3 regions of the Mesorhizobium maamorense genome follow, and region 2 is predicted to be linked to each of the others. Evidence: riboswitches for the same ligand, from Rfam matches in the RefSeq annotation. Region 2 holds a riboswitch; each other region holds the start of a gene.
What was found. A riboswitch is a leader RNA that binds a small molecule or an ion and turns the genes downstream of it on or off. The one in region 2 is predicted to bind cobalamin.
Positions count from the first base shown of each region.

Region 1: it holds a riboswitch for cobalamin, as region 2 does, so the genes downstream of both, ACIU1A_RS13745 (CbtB domain-containing protein) here and bluB (5,6-dimethylbenzimidazole synthase) in region 2, are expected to answer to the same signal.
Region 3: it holds a riboswitch for cobalamin, as region 2 does, so the genes downstream of both, metE (5-methyltetrahydropteroyltriglutamate--homocysteine S-methyltransferase) here and bluB (5,6-dimethylbenzimidazole synthase) in region 2, are expected to answer to the same signal.

Region 1 covers NZ_CP173356.1:2,693,175-2,698,597, reverse strand. Annotated here, with positions in the region: gene ACIU1A_RS13765 (methyltransferase family protein) at 1-341, opposite strand, end outside; gene ACIU1A_RS13760 (DUF1624 domain-containing protein) at 338-1,342, opposite strand; gene ACIU1A_RS13755 (MFS transporter) at 1,575-2,774, shown strand; gene ACIU1A_RS13750 (aromatic ring-hydroxylating dioxygenase subunit alpha) at 2,778-3,947, opposite strand; cobalamin riboswitch at 4,081-4,277, shown strand; gene ACIU1A_RS13745 (CbtB domain-containing protein) at 4,313-4,492, shown strand; gene ACIU1A_RS13740 (CbtA family protein) at 4,508-5,305, shown strand; gene cobU (bifunctional adenosylcobinamide kinase/adenosylcobinamide-phosphate guanylyltransferase) at 5,298-5,423, shown strand, end outside.
Region 2 covers NZ_CP173356.1:1,148,435-1,153,857, forward strand. Annotated here, with positions in the region: gene ACIU1A_RS05915 (MFS transporter) at 1-947, opposite strand, end outside; gene ACIU1A_RS05920 (TetR/AcrR family transcriptional regulator) at 1,066-1,671, shown strand; gene bluB (5,6-dimethylbenzimidazole synthase) at 1,715-2,467, opposite strand; cobalamin riboswitch at 2,516-2,696, opposite strand; gene ACIU1A_RS05930 (histone deacetylase family protein) at 2,818-3,744, shown strand; gene ACIU1A_RS05935 (exodeoxyribonuclease VII small subunit) at 3,748-3,999, shown strand; gene ACIU1A_RS05940 (DUF2277 domain-containing protein) at 4,098-4,364, shown strand; gene ACIU1A_RS05945 (pirin family protein) at 4,405-5,325, shown strand; gene dxs (1-deoxy-D-xylulose-5-phosphate synthase) at 5,404-5,423, shown strand, end outside.
Region 3 covers NZ_CP173356.1:307,242-312,664, forward strand. Annotated here, with positions in the region: gene metE (5-methyltetrahydropteroyltriglutamate--homocysteine S-methyltransferase) at 121-2,466, opposite strand; cobalamin riboswitch at 2,582-2,782, opposite strand; gene ACIU1A_RS02080 (adenosine kinase) at 3,164-4,156, opposite strand; gene metK (methionine adenosyltransferase) at 4,263-5,423, opposite strand, start outside.

The DNA.
Region 1 (5,423 bases), 1.5 Mb from region 2:
ACGATCCCGGAGATGAAGGCAACGCCGATCAACAGCAGCGTGTTGGCCAGATACATCGGGTTGCGGCTGACGCCGAATGGGCCCGAGGTGACGAGATGGTCCGGCACGGCGTTGGGGTTGAGCGTGGTCTTGGCCCGCGTCATGGTGCGGATGGCGGTGAACCACAGTGCGGCGACGCCGAACAGCGCCACCCAGCCGGCCGCGTAGAGGAGGTCGCCCAGGAGGTCGCCGATCCAGGGCAGGGGAAAAAGCAAGCCGAGCGCGATGCTGATGGCGATGGCGGCGATGTAGATCAGCGGCGGCCACGGTATCAGCCCAGGTTTGGGCACGGTCTCGGTCATTCGACACCTTCCTCCGTCATCTTGCTGTCGGTCCGGGCCGTGCAGGTACCGGCGAGGTCCGCCAGATGCGCTCTCCATTCGGCGGTCTGGTCGTTCTTATAGAGCCGATCAAGCGTTGCCTCGCCCTCCAGCGTGTCCAGCATGCACCCACAATAGCTCGAACAGAACTTGCTGTCGCGCTGCTGCTCGCACGAGATCTGACAGGTCTTGAGAAAGTTCACCTGCGGGGTTTCGACCTTGGCCGGCATTACTTGCGAGAACAACCAGACACTGCCGATCAGCAGCGGCTGATGGATCAGGTAGAAGGCCAGGCTGTGCCGACCGATGAAGACCAGCGGGTTGGACCAGCGCCCGGGCGCCACATCCGCCAGGCGCGCCAAGACGCCGAAGCGGGAGGCAAGCTTGGTCGCTCCGAGGCCCACAAGCACCGCACCGAACCACGGGAACAGCGGGACATAGTCGTTGGAGTGTGGGTTGACCGCGGAAAGACCGACCCACCACAGCCAGGGGTGATCGAACGATTCCAGCCGAAAATAGAAGGGAATGGCGATGACCGCCGCGGCGATCGGCAGTGTGAGCAGCGCCGGCAGGCGCAGGAATGCCAGCCCGAGCAGGCTCGCCAGCGCGATCTGGTGCAGGATGCCGAAGAAGATCCACCCGTCCGGCGTGGCGATACGGGTGGCGACCGAAATGGCGATCGCCGCTCCGGCGACCATGGCGAAGCGTCTCCAGAAGCCGTTCCAGCGGATCTCTTTGCCATGGGCGAGATACAGGCTGACGCCGACCAGGAACAGGAAGGTCGAGGCGATGCAGCGAGCATAGAACTTCCACCAGCCGAAGGCGGTCAGGCCGGGATCGGTGTAGCCGAAGAATTCCAGGTCCCAGGTGAAATGGTAGCTCGCCATGGCGATCAGCGCGATGCCGCGCAGCATGTCGATGGCGACGATGCGCTTGGTCTTCGGCAACTCCGCGGCGGGCATGGTCGGCGTCTGGATGCTCATGGTCTCGCGATCTGATTCAGCCCCGCACGAGGACTATCACGGTTACGCCGGACAAAAGAAGGCCGTGAGCTTCGATACAGACAGTCAGCCGGCGCTGCATCAGGCACCCCTTTAGGCCAGCACCGGAAAGCCTTTGACCGGCTTCGTTTTTATCCGGGGCACGTCGGTTTCCTGTTACCGGTCGCGAACTGATGGCCGCAGATTTGGCTGCTGATTCTGCTTTGGGGAAGCAATGTCCACGCATGTGCGCCATCCGATCTGGCTACCGGCCCTCAAGGCCGCGGATGCCCGCACCTTCGCCTCGCTCTACGCGGTCGAATCCTTCGCTCGCGCCACGGTGTCGAGCGTCATCCCGATCCAGGCCTACGAGATCCTCCACAACGAGCAGATCGTCTCGATCCTCTACACCATAGTGGCGATGCTCGGCCTGTCGGTGACCCTGTTCATGCCGATGCTGATCCAGCGCTTCGCACGGCGCTGGGTCTACACGGCGGGCGCCTGCCTGCTGGCGATCGGCTCGTTGTTCTTCATCACGCATACGCTCGCCGGGCAATTGGCCGGCATGCTGTGCCGTGTCATGGGCGCCAGCGCGCTGTCGATCACGCTCAACCTCTACATCATGGACCACATCCGCAAGACCGATTTCATGCAGGCCGAATCGCTGCGCATGGCGTGGTCGATGTTTGCCTGGACGGGTGGGCCGACGCTCGGCATCTTTCTCTACACACGCTTCGGCATCTATGCCGCGCATGGCGCGGTCGCCGTATTCGCCTTGGCCCTGCTGGCGTTGTTCTGGACCTACCGGCTCGGCGACAATCCCTCGATCCGGCCGGGCAAGACGCGCCCGGTCAACCCGCTAGCCAATATCGGCCGCTTCGTCGCGCAGCCGAGGCTGAGGCTGGCCTGGCTGATCGCCTTCGGCCGCTCCTGCTTCTGGACGACATTTTTCGTCTATGGCCCGCTGTTCATGGTCATCACCGGTGAGGGCGAACTTGCCGGCGGCATTCTGGTTTCGGCAGGCAACGCGCTTTTGTTCATGGCGATTTTCTGGGGCAAGGCCGGCAAGCGCTTCGGCGGCCGCAGGACCATGACTTTTGCCTATTTCGCCATGTCGGTGGTGCTGCTGGCGGCGGGTGCCGTCGGCGAAAGCGCGCCGCTCGTCACCGGCGCCTTCCTGCTGTGCGGCGCCTTCTTCACCATCGCGCTCGACGCGCTGGGCTCGACCGCCTTCATGCGCTCGGTCCGCTCTTATGAGCGGGCGCAGATGGCTGCGGTCTACCGCACTTATCTCGACTTTTCCGAACTGACGCCGCCGCTGGTCTACTCGGTGGTGCTGGCCTTTTTCGGACTGGGCTCGGTTTTCGTCACGCTCGGCCTGCTTGCGGCGGTCTGCGGTTATGTCACCTGGCGGTATCTGCCGAAGTCGCTGTGAAGCTTACGGCACAAGCGCAGCATGTCGTTCGCGTACCCAATCGTGGAAGCGGTGGAGGTCGTACTCCTCCGGCATCAGCACGCCGGCCTTATGGCGCATGGAGCGCAGCCCTTTCTGGTTGACCTCGCAGATCGCGGCATCCTCCTCCAGCACCTGGGTGCCGAATCCGACGATGTTGTCGATGTCGGTGGCGGCGAGCGCGTCGGGCGCGAACAGCCATTCGGCGGTCAATTCGGTCTGCTCGGGGCCAAGCGGCACCAGCCGTACGGACCTGACATAGTCGACGTGGCCGACGATGAACATCGAGGGCAGGCTGGTGGCGTAGGTCTGGCCGGCGGCGTGCTCGGCCGGCGTCAGGCCCGAAAAGACCGGCCCATGCGCCTGGCCGTCACGTGACCATGTTTCGGCACCCGCCCGCAGCCCGCCGGAAAATTCCGGCGCGTCATCGTCGGCATGGCGGGTCCATTCGGGGTCGTCATGCCGGCCCATCAGGCCGCGACCATAGATCGGCACCAGCCGCGACAGGTCCTTGTGGACGCCGGGGCAATGCAGGCATTCGTTGAAGTTTTCCCAGAAGATCTTCCAGTTGCAGTTCATCACCTTGCGCAGCACATGGCCCGATACCAGCGATTCCAGCGGCCAGTTGCCGAGATCGCCGGAGGCCGGGTCGAAGGATGAGTGCGCCGAGCCGGCGGCATCTTCCGCGAGATTGACGAAGACGAAGCCGCGCCAGACCGACAGCGCGACGCGATAGAGCGGATGGTCCGCCTTGTCGAAACCTTCGGGCAGCGTTTTCGATGGCACGCGCACGAGATCGCCGCGCAGCGAATAGGACCATGCGTGGTAGGGGCAGGTGATCAGCCGCGCCTTCAGCCGCCCCTCGCGTTCCTGGCAAAGCTGCGAGCCGCGATGCCGGCAGGTGTTGTGGAAGGCGCGCAGTTCGCCGGTGTCGTCGCGCAGCACGACGATCTCCTGGGTGCCGACGCGGAAGGTGCGAAAAGCCAGCGGTTGGGCGAGATCAGCTTCACGGCAGACGAGCAGGCAGTTCCTGTACCAGATGGCGTCAAGGTCGCGCTGGTAGGCCGCCGCATCCCAATAGGCCGACGACGGCAATGTCGGCTCGGCCCGGGTGAGGCCGTTATAGGGGGCGTGCTGGCTCTGGACGGGCTGCATGGCTGGCCTCCTGTGAGATGGCAGCCGACACCCGGCTACGGAAATTGTCAATTGCAGCGGAGCAAGCGGCCGGACGGCGCTAAAGCGCTTGTCGCCGTCGGAATTTGGTTTGCCGGATGCGGCGATTTTCCCTATAGTCACCTTCGTCGTCGGTTCCGATTGGAGCCAAGAGGGAATGCGGTGCGGGCAGATTTGTTGCCCAATGCCGTGGCTGCCCCCGCAACTGTGTGCGGTAGTCCTCTCCATATGCCACTGAAGATTTTCTTCGGGAAGGTGGGGAAGGGCGCTGATCCGCGAGCCAGGAGACCTGCCGGCGACAGGAAACTGACTTCGATGCCCTCGGGTGGAGGGTGAAAGGACAAGACATGAATACCGCTTCCGTCTCCCTCGGCGCCTCCATCTCCTCGCAGTCGCGCCTCCTGCAGCTCGCGCTCGCGGCGCTGCTCGGCGTTTTCGTCGTAGGCTTTGTCGGTTTCTCGCATATCGACGCGGTCCACAATGCCGCGCACGACTATCGCCACTCGATGGCGTTTCCCTGCCACTGATAGGGATTTGACATCATGAACCTGTTTCGCAACGTCGTGTTCATCGCGGCGATCGCAGGGCTCGTGGCCGGTGTCGTTCTCGCCTGCATGCAGGCCTATGCCACCGTGCCGTTGATCCTGAAGGCGGAAGTCTACGAACAGGCCGGCGGCGGCCACCACCACGACCATACCGCACCGGCCCCGACCGACAACAACGCCATGAACTCTGCCGCCCCGGCGGGCAATGCCATGAGCTCCGCCGCGCCGGCAGCCGCTGAAGCTGTTCCGGCTGGAGAGGAAGGCTGGGCGCCGGCCGACGGCTTCGAGCGCTTCGCCTTCAGCGTGCTTGCCAACATCGTCACCGGCATCGGCTTCGCGCTGGTCCTGGTCGCGGTTTCGGAATTCGCCGGCGGCATCGGCAACTGGCGCCAGGGCGTGTTCTGGGGACTGGCCGGCTTTGCCGTGTTCACGCTGGCGCCGGGCCTCGGCCTGCCGCCGGAACTGCCGGCCATGCCTGCCGCCGAGCTTCTGCCACGCCAGATCTGGTGGACGGCGACGGTGGCGGCGACGGCGATCGGCCTTGCCCTGATCGCCTTCCGCAAATCACTGCCGCTGGCGATTCTGGGCGTGGTGTTGATCGTCGCGCCGCATATTGTCGGCGCGCCGCAGCCGGACAGTTTCGAGACGCCGATTCCGGAAGGCCTGCATCATCAGTTCGTGGTGGCGGTGACCGTAACCAACCTGGTGTTCTGGCTCGTGCTCGGCGCTGCCGCCGGCGTGGTGCGTGGACGCTTCACCGGCAGCGCGACGAGCCTGCGCGACAGCTTTGCCTGATCGCGGAAGACTGACCTTCATCATCGGCGGTGCGCGCTCCGGCAAGAGCGCGCACGCCGAAACGCTGATGACGGCCTTGCCTTCGCCATGGACCTACATCGCCACGGCGCAAGCCTAT
Region 2 (5,423 bases):
GTCGGCGAGATCGCCACGCCGCTGATGAAGACGGTCAGCGCCAAAATCGGCACGCTGTCGGCGGTGAGCGGCAAAATCGTGCTGACTGCGATGATGGCGACCGCGACGGTCAGCTGGCGCTGTAGCGGCGTCTTGAGGTTGAGCGCGCCGACCACGATGCCCAACACGAACGATCCCAGCGCATAGACGCCGATCACCAGGCTTGCGGCACCGGCTTGGCCGAACTCCTTGGTGATCGCCACGGTGCTCACTTCCGTCGTCGCGAAGGTCGCGCCGATGAAGATTAGGGCGAAGGTGATGATCTGTACCGGCCGCAGGCGGATTGCCGAGCCAGTCGAACCATGGTCCACCGGCCGCACTTTCGGCTCGGTCGATCGCTGCAGGATGAATGCTATCGAGCCCAAAGCGAGAAACAACGTGCTCGCCAGCATGCCTGCTTCCGGAAACAGCGCCGCACTGAGGCCCACCGACAGCGACGCGCCGGCGATATAGACCAGTTCGTCGGCCGCCGATTCGAAGGCAAAGGCGGTGTTCATCTCCGGCCGGCCGCGAAAAAGCTCGGTCCAGCGCGCGCGCACCATTGCCGGCATGCTGGGCATGGCCGCTGCCAGCAGCGCCGACACGAACATTGTCCATACCGGCCAATCCTGGTTGGCCGACGCAATCAGCAGCAGGAATGCCAGCACGGAGATGATGGTGGTGGGCACGACGATCCATGTCTGGCCGAGGCGGTCGACCAGCCTGGAGATCTGCGGCGCCAGGAAAGCGTTGGCCAGCGCGAATGTCGCCGAGACGGCACCCGCCAGCCAGTATTCGCCACGCGTCTGCGACAGCATCGCCACGATGCCGATCGGCGCCATGGCGATCGGCAGGCGCGCCATGAAGCCTGCAGCGGCAAAGCCCTTGGCGCCAGGGGCTCGAAAGATCTCGGAATAGGGGTTCTGCATGGTCCGTTCCTCGACAAAAGGCGATTCGGAAATTACATACGATGCGTATGAACTAAATAGATCATACGTCGCGTATGTCAATTGGCATACGTGACGTATGTGGATAAGGCCAGAAGAGATGCACAAGCCCCGCAGGGAAATGATCGCCGAAACGCGCGCCAAATTGATTGCCGCGGCCCGGCATGCGTTCGGAACGATCGGTTATGCCGAGGCATCGATGGATGATTTCACCGCATCGGCCGGGCTGACGCGCGGTGCGCTCTATCATCATTTCGGGGACAAGAAGGGGCTTTTGCAGGCGGTTATCGCCGAGATAGACGCCGAGATGGCGGCACGGGTGAATGAGGTTGCAGCGAAAGCACCGACCCGCTGGCAAAGCTTCGTCGACGAATGCACGAGCTACATCGAAATGGCGCTGGAGCCGGAAATCCAGCGCATCATGTTTCGGGACGGTCCGGCCGTGCTGGGGGATCCCGCGCAATGGCCGAACGCCAATGCCTGCGTCGCGTCGATGACCGATCACCTGACGACGCTGCAGGGCGACGGGGTAGTTGTCCCGGGCGTAGACCCCGAGACCGCGGCACGGCTGATCAACGGGGCGAGCAGCCAGGCGGCGCAGCGGATCGCCAATTCGAACGACCCGGAAGCGACGTCAAAGACCGTGGTGGCGGCATTCAAGCAACTGCTTGAAGGATTGTTGAGGAAGGATACCGGAGCCGCCTGACGACGGCAGGCCGCCGGCAGCTCTGGGCATGCCGTATCGGCAATCAAATCAAGGGTTTGTCAGACTTTTCGCATGTTGCCGCCTTGAGGCGTGCGATCGTTGATTTGAGCGGAACTTCGCCCTGTCCGCAAAACGTCTCGCTCATGATCAGCTCGGGCAGCGGCAGCCGCCGCCCCCAGCCATGTGTTTCGAGGTCCGGTTTCGGCGCGAACTCCGAGACACGGCCGACACAGAGATAGGCCACCGGCGTCACATGCTCGGGAATCGACAGAAGGCCTTTCAACGCCTGCGCCTCGATAATGCTGACCCAGCCGACGCCGACGCCTTCGGCGCGCGCCGCCAGCCAGAAATTCTGCACCGCGCAGACCGTGCTGTAGAGATCCATCTCGGGATTGTGCCAGCGTCCCAGCGGCGAACCCTGTGAGCGTCGGCGGTCGCAGGTGATACAGATATTGAGCGCGCTTTCGCAGATGCCTTCCAGCTTGAGCTTGCGGTAGAGCGCCCGCCGCTCTTCCTCGATCGCCGGCAATTCCTGCTCGCGCGCCGCGAGGAACAGGTCGCGCACCTGTTCCCGTCGTTCGGTGCCACGAATGACGATGAAATTCCATGGCTGCATGAAGCCGACCGATGGCGCGTGATGGGCGGCAAGCAGCAGCCGCGCCAAGACCTCGTCGTCGACGGCCTCTGATGTAAAATGGCTGCGGACATCGCGCCGCGTGAACATGGCGCGGTAGACCGCATCGCGCGCCATCTGGTCGAATCCGTCACCCACGGGGATGGTCATATTGTCCGGCATCGCTTGTCCCCTTGCGATTGCAATCAACTGCCGTCCGCCTGACCATGCGGATGACGATGCCTGCCAGGCCGGTCTTCTGGCTCGGGATCAACCCGCATCCGGCGCCTTCCCGTCATCGACAGTGGCATTTACCGGCGCGGTCCCCCTTACAGCGTTGGGCACGCCACGGTATCAAACCGTGTTCCCGATTCTCCCGCTCGCGGCGGGCACCAGGCAGTGGCCGAGACTTTACGACGAAGCCCCTACGCCGCCAATCCCCGCGGCGACTCGAATGGACGCAGGCGCGATTTTCCCCAGCCATCAGGCCGCAATGCATGGCCATCGCCGCGCCGGGGCACTAGATAGGGAGCATGGCCACTCGTCTCTACACCCATCCGATCTTCCTCGAGCACATCACGCCACCCGGCCATCCGGAGCGGCCGGACCGCTTGCGCGCAATCGAGCGCGTGCTCGACGACGAGGCTTTTGCCGCGCTCGATCGCCTCGAGGCGCCACAAGGCGACGAGGCCACCATTCTCTACGCGCATCCCGAGGATTTCGTCGAGCGGGTACGCGCCGCCATTCCCGATACGGGCATCGCCCGCATAGATGCCGACACAACGGCCAGCCCGAAGAGCTGGCAAGCGGCGATCACCGCGATCGGCGCCGCCAACGCCGCCGTCGACGACGTCTTTGCCGGCAGGGCAGACAACGTTTTCGTCGCCGCCCGGCCGCCCGGCCATCATGCGGAGAAAGCGACGGCGATGGGCTTCTGCCTGTTCAACACGGCGGCCATCGCCGCACGTTATGCACAGCGCAAACACGATATCGAACGCGTCGCCATCGTCGACTGGGACGTGCATCACGGCAACGGCACGCAGGATGTTTTCTGGGACGATCCGTCCGTGCTTTATTGCTCGACGCACCAGATGCCGCTCTACCCCGGCACCGGAGCAAAGAACGAAACCGGCGCCGGCAACATCGTCAACGCGCCGCTTGCGCCGCAGACCGGCAGCGAGGCGTTCCGCGATGCCTTCCTGTCGCGCGTGCTGCCCTCGCTCGACAATTTTGCACCCGACCTGATCATTATTTCGGCCGGCTTCGATGCGCATCATCGCGACCCGCTGGCCGAGATCAACCTGACCGAGGATGATTTCGACTGGGCGACCGGCCAACTCATGCAGCGCGCGGCGCGCCACAGCGGCAACCGGCTCGTCAGCCTGCTCGAGGGCGGCTACGATCTGCAAGGATTGGCATTTTCGGTCGCCGCCCATGTCGGGCGACTGATGAAAGGATGAATGATGGCTGGTGAAACCAACGAAGACGTCAAGGCGATGAGCTTCGAACAGGCTCTCGACGCGCTGGAGAAGATCGTCGATGATCTGGAGCGTGGCGATGTGCCGCTCGACCAGTCGATCAGGATCTACGAGCGCGGCGAGGCGCTGAAGGTGCATTGCGACCGGCTGCTCAAGGCGGCCGAGGACAAGGTGGAGAAGATCAGGCTGTCCCGCGACGGCAAGCCGGTCGGGACGGAGCCGCTGGATGCGGATTGAGGCACGCAGCCGTCTCTCTGGTTTTTGACACGATCATGATTGAGGATAGAACGCGTCCCGATTGAAACGGCTCCAGGACAAGAGGAGATACGGAAGCGATGTGCAGAAACATCAAGACCCTGTTCAATTTTGATCCGCCGGCGACCAACGACGAGGTGCGCGATGCAGCCCTTCAATTCGTTCGCAAGCTGAGCGGAACGACGCGGCCTTCGAAGCAGAACCAGCACGCCTTCGACCATGCCGTCGAGGCCATCGCGGCGTCGGCGCGCGAGCTTCTCGATTCGCTTGAAACCAACCAGCATCCGCGCAATCGCGAGGAGGTTGCGGCCAAGCTGCGGGCGAAGGCGGCGATCCGCTTTGCCTGATCTGGCCAAAGCAGCCATCGGCCGCTGACAAGGAGAGCTCATGAGCTTCTTTCCCGGGAGGGATCCTGAAGCCGGCGATGCCTTTGCCAGCGACCAGATCGAATTGATGGTCATTCCGAACGCCAAGGACATTGGCGGTTTTCAGGTTCGCCGCGCCTTGCCGACCGCCAAAAGGCGGCTGGTCGGTCCCTTCATCTTCTTCGACCGCATGGGCCCGGCCATCCTGCGTGCCGGTCAGGCGCTCGACGTCCGGCCGCATCCTCATATCGGCCTGTCGACGGTCACCTACCTGTTCGACGGCAGGATCAGGCATCGCGATTCGCTCGGCACCGAGATGGTGATCGAGCCGGGTGACGTGAACCTGATGACCGCCGGCCGCGGCATCGTCCATTCGGAGCGCACGCCGGAAGAACTGCGCGGCGCGCCGATGTCGATCTCGGGGCTGCAGACATGGTTGGCGCTGCCGGACGGCAAGGAGGAAGTGGCGCCGGTTTTCGAAAACACCGCTGTCGCGCGGCTTCCCGACATCGACGCGGAAGGCGTCAGTGGCCGCATCGTCATCGGCGATTTCCAGGGGCTGCGTTCCCCGGTGCGGGCCGATTCCGAGACGCTCTACGCCGACCTCAGGCTGGCGCCCGGCGCCAGCGTGAAAATCCCTGCCGACGCGGAAGAACGCGCCATCTATACGCTGGAAGGCGAGGTCTCGATTTCCGGCGACGTGTTTCCGGCGGAACGGCTTCTGGTGTTCCGGCCCGGCGACGAGATCGTCGTATCCTCACAGGCCGGTGCCCATTTCATGCTGTTCGGCGGCGCCTCGCTGGGCTCGAAGCGCTACATCTGGTGGAATTTTGTCTCGTCCTCCAAGGAGCGCATCGAACAGGCCAAGCAAGAATGGAAAACAGGCCGCTTCGACATCGTTCCCGGCGATGAGAAAGAGTTCATTCCCCTGCCGGACGGCTGAGGAAATCGACGACGGGGCCGTGCCTTCCGCGTCATTTGACAGGCATTTACTTTCGCCTGCCGGCGGCCTATCCCGCGCATGAACAGAAGCCTGGGCCT
Region 3 (5,423 bases), 840 kb from region 2:
CTTCGGCTAGACGACAAGGGCGGGGCCCCGCTCGTGCCTACCGACTTGCGCGCGGCTTTTCGATGGCGTCCTTTCTGCCTCGAATTATCCCCGAAGCCCGCGGGGTCAGATACTTGCCGCTCACAGTGGCTCAGCGGCCTGCGCCTGGACCTTCTCCCGTAGCGCGCGTGCTGCAGCGACCATGTTGATGAGGGCAGGGCGGACTTCCTCCCATTTCCTCGTCTTGAGGCCACAGTCCGGATTGACCCAAAGTTGGCTGTCCGACAGTCGCTCGCGGGCAAGTTGGGCGAGATGCAAAATCTCGCCGACTTCCGGGACACGTGGTGAGTGAATGTCGTAGACGCCAGGACCGATTTCGTTCGGATATTTGGACTTCGTGAAGGCGTCCAGCAGTTCCATTTTGGAGCGCGACGTCTCAATCGAAATGACGTCCGCGTCCAGTTCAGCAATGGAATCGATGATCTCATTGAACTCCGAATAGCACATGTGGGTGTGAACTTGGGTCGCGTCCTCTACGCCCGTCGAAGCGATCCGGAAGCATTCGACAGCCCAGCCGAGATAATGTTTCCAATCGGACTTCCGAAGGGGCAGGCCTTCGCGAAATGCGGCCTCATCGATCTGGATCACCCTTGCGCCAGCTCTTTCCAGGTCGGCCACTTCATCGCGGATGGCGAGTGCGATCTGGCAGCAGGCCTCGGCGCGGGGTACGTCGTCGCGAACAAAAGACCAGTTGAGGATCGTCACCGGGCCTGTGAGCATGCCCTTCACCGGCTTTTTCGTGAGTGACTGGGCAAATTGCCACCAGTGGACTGTCATCGGATTCGGCCGCGATACGTCGCCGAAGATGATGGGAGGGCGCACAAGCCGGGACCCGTAACTTTGCACCCAGCCATGCTGGGTGAAGGCGAGGCCGGACAGTTGCTCCCCGAAATGCTGCACCATGTCGTTTCGTTCGAACTCGCCGTGCACCAGCACGTCCAACCCGATTTCCTCCTGCCAACGGACCGCCGCCTCTGTCTCCTTCTTCAGGAACGCCTGGTAGTCGATATAGCTCAGTCGGCCCTTGGCATGTGCGGAGCGCGCCCTGCGCACCTCGGGCGTCTGCGGGAAGGACCCGATGGTCGTCGTGGGGAACGGCGGCAGGCCGAGCGTGTCAGCCTGGACTCTCGAGCGCTTGGCAAATGCGCTCTTTCGTTGCTTCTTGCCGCCGTCAATGCTGCTTACGCGCCCGTGGACGAGCGGATCATGGACCTTTCCAGACATTGCGCGCGCGGCGGCCGCCTCTTCAGAAGCCTTCAGCGCGCCTGCTACGGCCTCCCTGCCTTCCGATAGGGCTTGGGCCAGCACGAGCAGCTCTTCAGTCTTCTGGGCGGCGAATGCCAGCCACGACCCGACGTCCACGTCGAGCGCGGTCTCCATCCGCAGGTCCATCGGCACATGAAGCATTGAGCAGGAAGGCGCAATTTCGACGCGGTCCAGCGGCCAGCCGGCAATCACCGGCTCGATGCGGTCGAGAATGGCATTAAGGTTCGCGCGCCAGACGTTGCGCCCGTCGATCAAGCCAAGTGAGAGCACCAGATCCTTCGGTGCGAGCCGACCAACCGTCACCAACTGCTCGGGAGCGCGCACGAGGTCGAGATGCAGGCCCGCCAGGCGCAGCGAAAGCGCGGTCTCGAGATTGTCTCCCAGCGGCCCAAAATAGGTAGCCAGCATAATCTTCAACTTGGGCGCGGCTTTCGACAGCTGCCCGTAGGTGAATTCGAAGGCAGCTCGTTCGTTCGGGTTGAGATCGAGCACAAGCGCCGGCTCGTCAATTTGCACCCAGTCGGCCCCCGAGAGCTCCAGCCTCCCAAGCAGTTGCTCGTAGACGGGCAGCAGCCGCGGTAAGAGCGCTATGGGATTAAAGCCCTGGTCGGGAGACTTCGCCAGCTTGAGGAAGGTCATCGGTCCAAGGATGACCGGGCGTGTATGGATGCCGAGCTCTTTTGACTCCAGAAAGTGATCGACTGGTTTCGTCGACGAGAGGGCGAATGTCTGATCGTCGCCAAGCTCCGGCACGATGTAGTGGTAGTTCGTGTCGAACCATTTGGTCATTTCCATCGCGGTTACGCGCTGCCCCTGAACTGCATGCCCGTGACTGGCGTGTCCGCAACCCGCCGTATCGCCTTGCGTCCCGCGCGCCATCGCGAAGTAGATGTCGAGCGGGACCTCGCCGCTCATCCAGCCGTAACGAGCTGGCACGGCGCCGACCATTGCTGCGGTGTCGAGCACATGGTCATACAGTGAGAAATCGTTCGACGGGATTTTCGACACGCCGCGGTCGTGCTGCTCGCTCCAGCTGGCGGCACGGAGCGCCTTCGCCGTCGCCAGAAGGTTGGCAGCAGACGATTTTCCGGACCAGTAGCTTTCGAGCGCGAATTTCAGTTCTCGCCGGCGACCGATACGCGGCACGCCAAGCGTTGCTATGGGAACTTGCTGGGAGACATTCATTCCATACCCCGATGGTTGGGGGCGGGGACAAGGAAGGCGCTAACAGGCCGGCATCAATGCCGAACTGCCGCGGCCACCAGACACCCCGCCCGTGGACGTTGTTCACCGTGGCAGGTCTCCTGGCTCGCGGGTCACAGCCTCTGCCCCGTCTTCCCGGGGCAGTTCACCCCAGTGACATTGGTGGGTAGGCTCGCCGCTTACAGTTGCGGGGGCAGCACCGGCATTGCACCGGCTTCCCTCTTAGCTCCGCTGGGGCAACGCCTTGCGAAGAACCACGACACCCGAACAATCGCAGCCCCTCGTGTTGCTGTCAATAACGTATAAAGAAATGTTTATGTGTTTATGTGAAACCTTTTACCTGCTACGGGTTTGCACGGTCCAAGGCCCCGGTCCAGCTGAGCCGCTTGTGCCCCAGTTTTGCGCAGGCCGTGCCTGGCTGCTCCGGCAAATCCGCTAGCAGCACGATCCTGGCTAACGACTTCGTCAAATGGCGTGTTGGCCACCATGATCGGCCACAGTGCTGGCCCGAAGAGCGTAAATGTTTCCGAGCCGTCAAAATCCGAAATCTGGAGAAAACTGCCATCCTTCACGGAAGGGCACGCGACATTTCTGCACGCGCTTGTCTTAACAGCCCTGCAGCAAGTGCGGTGGGCAGCACCTTGCGATATGCCGCCTACAGCAATCCCGCCAGTTCGGCTTCTCTGCGCAGATTCTGCCTTGGCCTGGGGCCGATCTGCTGGATCACCAGGCCGGCCGCCAGTGAGCCGAGATCGCCGCAGGTCTTGAGGTCGCGGCCCTGCGTATAGCCATGCAGGAAACCCGCGGCATAGAGGTCGCCGGCGCCCGTCGTGTCGACCAGCTCCTTGATGGCGGTCGCCTGGATGACGACGGTCTCGTCGCCGCGCGCGATGACGGAGCCTTTTTCCGAACGCGTCACGGCGGCGACTTTGCAGTCCTTCCGGATCCGGGCCAGCGCCTCGTCGAAGGACGAGGTCTGGTAGAGCGACTTGATCTCGTGGCTGTTGGCGAAGACGATGTCCACGGTGCCCGAGCGCATCAGGTCGAGGAACTCGTCGCGGTAGCGGTCGACGCAGAACGAATCCGACAAGGTCATCGACACTTCGCGGCCCGCCGCGTGCGCCAGCTTGGCCGTCTGCCGGATCGCCTCCTTGGCGCGGGGCGGATCCCACAGATAACCCTCGAAATAGGTAACCTTGGCGCCCGACGCCTTGTCGGCCTCGACGTCCTCCGGCCCGAGCTCGACGCAGGCGCCGAGATAGGTGTTCATCGAGCGCTCGCCGTCGGGGGTGACGAAGATCATCGAGCGCGCCGTCGGCGGCTCCCCCTGAAGCGGCTTGGTGTCGAAGGCGACGCCCTGGGCGTGGATGTCGTGGGCATAGATTTCGCCCAAAGCATCGTTGGAAACCTTGCCGAAGAAGGCGGCGCGGCCGCCGAAGGAGGCAACGCCGGCCGCCGTGTTGCCCGCGCTGCCGCCGGACGCCTCGATCGCCGGGCCCATGCGGCTGTAGAGCAGTTCGGCGCGGTGCGTGTCGATGAGGTTCATCGCGCCCTTGATGATGCCATTGGTCTCCAGGAATTCCTCTTCGCACTGGGCGATGATGTCGACAATCGCATTGCCGATGCAAAGCACGTCATAGTCCGGCATCAATGTCTCCGCCAAAATCCGCGCCGGCTTCTTGCCATGCCCTAGCGGGTGTTTCTTACGAGTGTGGAATGGGTCGCCCTATGCCGACGCGTCCAATACCGGTGCATCACGCAGCTGCCGGTCCTGCCTCTCGCAACAGCTCGTCAGCTCTGTCCGTCTTTTCCCAGGTGAACTCCGGCTCTTCGCGGCCGAAGTGTCCGTAGGTCGCGGTCTTGCGGTAAATCGGCCGTAAGAGATCAAGCGCCTTGATGATGCCTTTCGGCCGGAGATCGAAAAGCTCAAGGACGGCGCGCTCGATCCTTTTTTCATCAATCTTTGCGGTTCCGAATGTATTGACGAGGACAGAGACCGGCGCGGCCACACCGATCGCATAAGCAAGCTGAACCTCGCACAACTCGGCGAGTCCGCTGGCAACGACGTTTTTTGCGACGTGCCGCGCCCCATAGGCGGCCGATCGATCAACCTTGGACGGGTCCTTGCCCGAAAAGGCGCCACCGCCGTGACGCCCCATCCCGCCGTAGGAATCGACGATGATCTTGCGGCCGGTAAGCCCGCAATCGCCGCGCGGCCCACCGACCACGAACCGGCCTGTTGGATTGACCAGGAACCTGATCCCCGTCGTATCCAGGTCCTGAGGCAAGACCGGCCTTATGATCTCCTCAATGACGCCTTCGCGGACCGTGGCTTGTGAGACCTCCTCGTCATGCTGCGTCGACAGGACTATGGTATCAAGCGCTACCGGGCGCAAACCCTCATAGCGGACGGACACCTGAGATTTCACGTCCGGGCGAAGCCAGCCAAGGCCTCCGGTTTGGCGCACCTCTGCCTGTTTTTTTGTCAGATCATGAGCAAGTTGGATTGGCAACGGCATCAATGTTTCGGTCTCGTTGCACGCGTATCCGAACATGAGGCCCTGATCCCCAGCTCCCTGCTCGAGATCCTGCCCTCGCCCCTCGTCGACGCCTTGGCTGATGTCGGGCGACTGCTCGGTCAAGGCCAAGATCACGGCGCATCGCCGGCCGTCAAAGCCGATCGCATCGTCGTCATATCCAATGTCCAGGATGATATCGCGGGCAACTTGGCTGTAGTCGATCTGCGCGTGGCTGGTGATCTCGCCAGCCAGAACGACCATCCCTGACTTAACCAACGCTTCGCAAGCAACTCGGGCCGTAGGATCCCTGCGAAGGATCGCATCAAGCACGCCATCTGAGATATTGTCGGCCATCTTGTCGGGATGTCCCGCGCCGACGGATTCGGAAGAGAACAC